2 regions of the Marinobacter shunpengi genome follow, and region 2 is predicted to be linked to the other one. Evidence: predicted binding sites of a transcription regulator. Region 2 holds the regulator's gene; the other holds the start of a gene.
The links. The regulator LexA, encoded in region 2, represses DNA repair genes until DNA is damaged. The targets are predictions, from matches to a motif close to CTGTNTNNNNANACAG.

Region 1 (2,392 bases), 270 kb from region 2:
CAGGCGGCGGGCCAGTTCCGGGGCCGGCAGCCGGAAGACCTGGCCCAGGGTGGTCAGACCCAGGCGGGTCAGGCGTTGCAGGGTGCGTTCATCAAAGCCGGCGTGGGCCAGGGGGAGAGCCTCGAGCCGACCTAGCATGTGCGATGCTTCCCCGGTACAGCACTGGACCCCGGCCCGGGCCAGCAGGCGGGTCGACAGGGGCGTCGTGCCGGTGGTCAGGGTGGCGTTCAGCCGTCGCTCGTCCAGGGCCTGCTGGAGTTGCTGCCGCAGTGTTTCCAGGTCGCCGTACAGTCGCTGCACGCTGGCGGCCTCCGCCAACAGGCCGTCCGGTGGATGCAGGGTGATTCGGTCCATGTAGCGGTACAGCCAGTGGGCCTGTTGCTCCAGTATCTCGCCCTGGCGGGCATCGTCGGCGTGGATCATGACCAGTTCCGGAGCCAGGTTGAGGGCGGTCTTCAGGGCCATACCGGGCTGGATGCCCAGCTCCCTGGCCCGGGGGCAGGCCTGCAGCACCTGCCGGGTGCCGTGGGACAGCACCGCCAGTGGCCCGGTATCCTGCCGGGAGCGGGCGATATGGTCCAGCAGCAGGTGCCGGAAATGCAGGTATAGCCAGGTCATGGCGCCGGTCCGTCAGGCCAGGGCCCGCGGATAACCGTGGCGGAGGGTTCCCGGTCGGCCTGTCCCGCCCGGGCTGGCAGGGGCAGGGTGCAGCCCTCACCGGGCCAGCTTCCCCGGCGTTTGAGGATGTTGATCCGCAGGGCCAGCGAAGGATCGGGTGCCAGTTCCAGGCGCAGGGCGGCCGGGGAACTCTGGTGAGCCTCCCGGCGGGACTGGAACAGGATGCAACTGCTCTGGCCGGCCTCGGCAGCCAGTTGCAGGCGGCGGATGTCCCGGGCGGCCAGGGTGCCCGGCCAGGCCATGACCAGGCCGGTGATGGTGGAGCGCAGGCAGTTTTCCAGGGTCCATAGCAGGTCCGGGTGGGATTCGGTCCGCACGACCACCAACTGATCCAGGTCGATATCCTCACGGGCCAGGGCGGGGGCGTAGGGTGTCAGGGGTGGATTGATCCAGAACACCGCCTGTTTACGGTGGGTTACCCGCCGCAGCAGGGGCAGTACCAGTTGCAGTTCACCGATCCCGGGGACATCCAGCAGGCATTCGCTGAGGGCTCCCCGAGGCCATCCAAGGCCGCCGAGCTGCTCATCCAGGGCGTCGAACCCGGTGGGATCCGGAGCGGGTGCGGTTGTCTTCTGGTGGTGTCCGTGCCACAGACGGGCATCCGTGAACAGGGTGTTCAGCAGGTCATTCATGGTTCAATCCGATACTGTTTAAATGTACAGTATTATGAACCCGGGAGGATTTCAACAGTGGTGCCGACCTGTTACGGTGAAGATGAACCGAACGGAACGCACAGACATAGGGAGACACTAAAATGATTGCACTGGAAAAAGAGCAATGTGAAGCCTGCCGGGCTGATGCGCCGACCGTCACCCCGGAAGAGCAGGATACCCTGATGAAGGACGTGCCCGATTGGGAAGTCATCAAGGTGGATGGGGTCAACCAGTTACGCCGGGAGTTCCGCTTCCGTAATTTCGTCCAGGCCCAGGCCTTCACCAACCGGGTAGCGGACCTGGCAGAGGAAGAGGGGCATCATCCAGCCATCCTGCTGGAGTTTGGCAAGGCGACGGTGCGCTGGTGGACCCACAAGATCCATGGCCTGCACCGTAACGACTTCATCATGGCGGCGAGGACCGACAAGCTGTTCGAGGAGTAGTCAGGGGACCAGCAACACCGGGTGGCGGCTTTCCCGTACGACGGTTTCTGCGGTGTGCCCGAGGGGAAACTGGTCCTCGGGCGTGCTGCCGCGCTTGCCGATCAGGGTCAGTGCTGGCTGGCTGTCCCTGATCAGCGTCAGTAGCTCACGGGACGGATGCCCGGTGAGGATCCTGGCATGGACCGAGGCCTTGCTGTTGGCGATATCGTGAACCAGCCTGTCCACCTCGTCGGCCTCCGGAGGGGCGTCATCCGGACGCACCCAGACCACCCGGCCTTCCTGGCCATCGCCTGTCAGCCCCCGGAACAGATCCTCGCAACGGCGGGCGTTCCCGGAACCGTCGGTGGCCAGGAACACTGGTGAATGCGGGGAGGAAGGTTGTGCCTCAACCGGCAGTATCAGTAAGGGACGCCGCGTCATACGGGCCAGGTTCATGGTGATATTACCCCTGAACAGTTCGCGACCGGCGGAGTGATGGGTGCTGCAGCAGATAACACCATCGGCCTGGTGGTGGCGGGCCAGCTCCAGTACACAGGAGGCCACGAACCCATGACGGACCTCATAGTCGGTATCCACCTGCCACTGTTCGGCATACTGCTTGGCAAGATCCCTCAGTTT
Region 2 (2,392 bases):
GTCCAGGGCCCGGTTGCGGGTGGGGTTGTCTTCCAGGTAGTCACGCATCAGGCCCTCGAGGTCCGGGGCGTAGTCCTCCGCAATCAGGCGGTCCACATAACTGCCGGCCCAGGGTTCGATATAGTTGGTGAGCTTGCGGCTGAAATCCAGTTGGTGGCGGCCCTTGAGCCAGTCGTAGAGGGCGGCGAATGTCTGCAGGTAGCGGCGCAGGGTATCCGCATCCAGGTTCGGCAGCTCGGGGTTGAGCTGGAGACCGAAGGCGTAGAGTATGGCCTCCCGGCTGCCGACAGCGCCGGCTTCCCGCAACCGGTCCGACAGCCTCTCAATGGTATCGAGCTGGTCAAAGGGCACCGGCGGCGAGACAATTTCCAGGGGTACCAGGCGCTCAGCCGCGTAGTCGATCATTTCCATGGCATGGCCGCCGAGCTCCCGCAGGGATTCCGGCACCCGCTCATCCCGCAGGTCCAGCTCCTTGATGGGGTCGGAATCCAGTTCAACGGTGAACTCCCCCAGGGGGGTGTCCACCTTGCTTACATACCGGCCACTGTTGCTGGCGGTTCCGTCCAGAATTTCCGCGGCCAGGGCTACCAGTTTCTCGTAGCCCAGGCCCGAGATTTCGATCTCCACTCCCACACTTCTTGGCTTTCCGTCCCGCGTGGTCATCACGTCGGGCATCCTGCAGCGACTGGCCATGGGCGTTGCTCCCCGGTTCGGGTTGACTGTGGTGTGCCTGTCCATCCCGGTGGCCGGGATGGACTGTTGCGTTGAAAGACGTCTCGCCGTGACGGACATGCCGACTTCGAGCATACAGGGGTTTACACTGGATAAAATACTGTATAAAGTCTGAGTTACTGTATATAACCCCAGCATCGGCGGACAGCAGTCCAGCCATTGTGCCGGAGGAAGGCCGGGGCAGGGAACTGCCACAGGAGAGAAAACGCCATGAAACTGACTGCAAGACAGAGCCAGGTACTGGACATCATTCGCCGCTACGTGGATGAGACCGGCTATCCGCCGACCCGGGCGGAAATTGCCCTGGAACTGGGTTTCCGTTCCGCCAACGCCGCCGAGGAACATTTGCGGGCGCTGGCCCGCAAGGGCGCGATCGAGATGGTGCCCGGCACCAGCCGTGGTATCCGCCTGCCCGAGGAGGAGGAAAACCCCGGCCTGCCGGTGGTCGGCCAGGTGGCGGCGGGTAATCCGATCCTTGCCCAGGAGAACATCGAGGACTACTGCACCCTGCAGCCGGAGTTCTTCCATCCGTCAGCGGACTACCTGCTGCGGGTCAGGGGCATGAGCATGAAGGATATCGGCATCCTGGACGGCGACCTGCTGGCGGTACATCGCACCCAGGATGTCCACAACGGCCAGGTGGTGGTCGCCCGGGTGGGGGAAGAGGTGACGGTCAAGCGTTTCCGCCGCGAAGGTGCCCAGGTGCTGCTCATCGCCGAAAACGATGAATTCGAACCGATAGTGGTGGACCTGCGTGAGCAGGAGTTGGTGATTGAAGGGCTCGGGGTCGGCGTCATCCGCCGTTCCGACCTGCACTAGAAGTTTATCAAGTGGTCCCGGGCAGGGGCTGCAACGAATCCGGGAGGATCTCATGGAACAGTTGGGTTTGAGCATGAATACGGCTGCTATACCTGTTACCGGCGCAGTAGCGCCGCAGGCGGCGGCGCGGCCCCGGCGGTTGCATGCCGGGGCATCACCGGTGCCCTCCGATCCGGTCCGGGCCGGAGGGGCCAGCGAGGTGCCGGAAACCGGTGCGTCCCGGGCGAATGTGACGGAGGTCATCCTGCCACCGGGGCAGGTGGAGAATTTCCAGTTGCTGCTGCCGATGTTGACGCAACTGAACCAGGAGCGCCGGTGGCTGGCCTGGATCGATCCGCCTCAGGAGCTGGTCAGCAAGTGGCAGACCATGCATGGCATTGTCGCCAGTGAGTTGCTGGTTCTGAGGTCCACCCGTGACTATTCAGCCTTTGAGCTGGCGGAGCGGGCTCTGGGCGCCGGCACCTGCCATGCCGTGGTGATGTGGACCAGCCGATTGTCCAGCCGTGATTTCGGCGCCCTGGAGCGAGCGTCAGCGCAGGGGCAGAGCCATGGAGTCATCCTCCGGACCCGGTAGCCGTTGCGTTGCGGGAAGCAGCTTGGCTCGGGGTGTCAGGGGTTAGCCCGACAGTGCCCGGGCGCCTGCCATTCAGTGAAGGGTGTGGTGAGCGTGAGGCTCGAAATCTTCCGGATCGGCATCCTCCCACTCGACGGCGTCGTTGATCTGCCCCACCGCCTGGATGCCGGCATCGATCATGGCTCGGGCCACAGTCATATCCCGGTTTTCCATCAACTCACGGGCCTCCTGGGAGAAGGATATCCTGACCAGGGGTGCTGAGTCGTC

Region 1: a site for LexA is predicted at 1,325-1,340, ahead of imuA (translesion DNA synthesis-associated protein ImuA). Genes of this name have one in related genera too.

The regions. Positions count from the first base shown of each region.
Region 1 covers NZ_JBJJLA010000015.1:143,281-145,672, reverse strand. The annotation lists gene ACJO3T_RS08695 (Y-family DNA polymerase) at 1-618, opposite strand, end outside; gene imuA (translesion DNA synthesis-associated protein ImuA) at 615-1,310, opposite strand; gene ACJO3T_RS08685 (4a-hydroxytetrahydrobiopterin dehydratase) at 1,433-1,774, shown strand; gene ACJO3T_RS08680 (universal stress protein) at 1,775-2,392, opposite strand, start outside.
Region 2 covers NZ_JBJJLA010000015.1:412,600-414,991, reverse strand. The annotation lists gene ACJO3T_RS09925 (amidoligase family protein) at 1-693, opposite strand, end outside; gene lexA (transcriptional repressor LexA) at 943-1,551, shown strand; gene ACJO3T_RS09915 (cell division inhibitor SulA) at 1,604-2,125, shown strand; gene ACJO3T_RS09910 (hypothetical protein) at 2,198-2,392, opposite strand, start outside.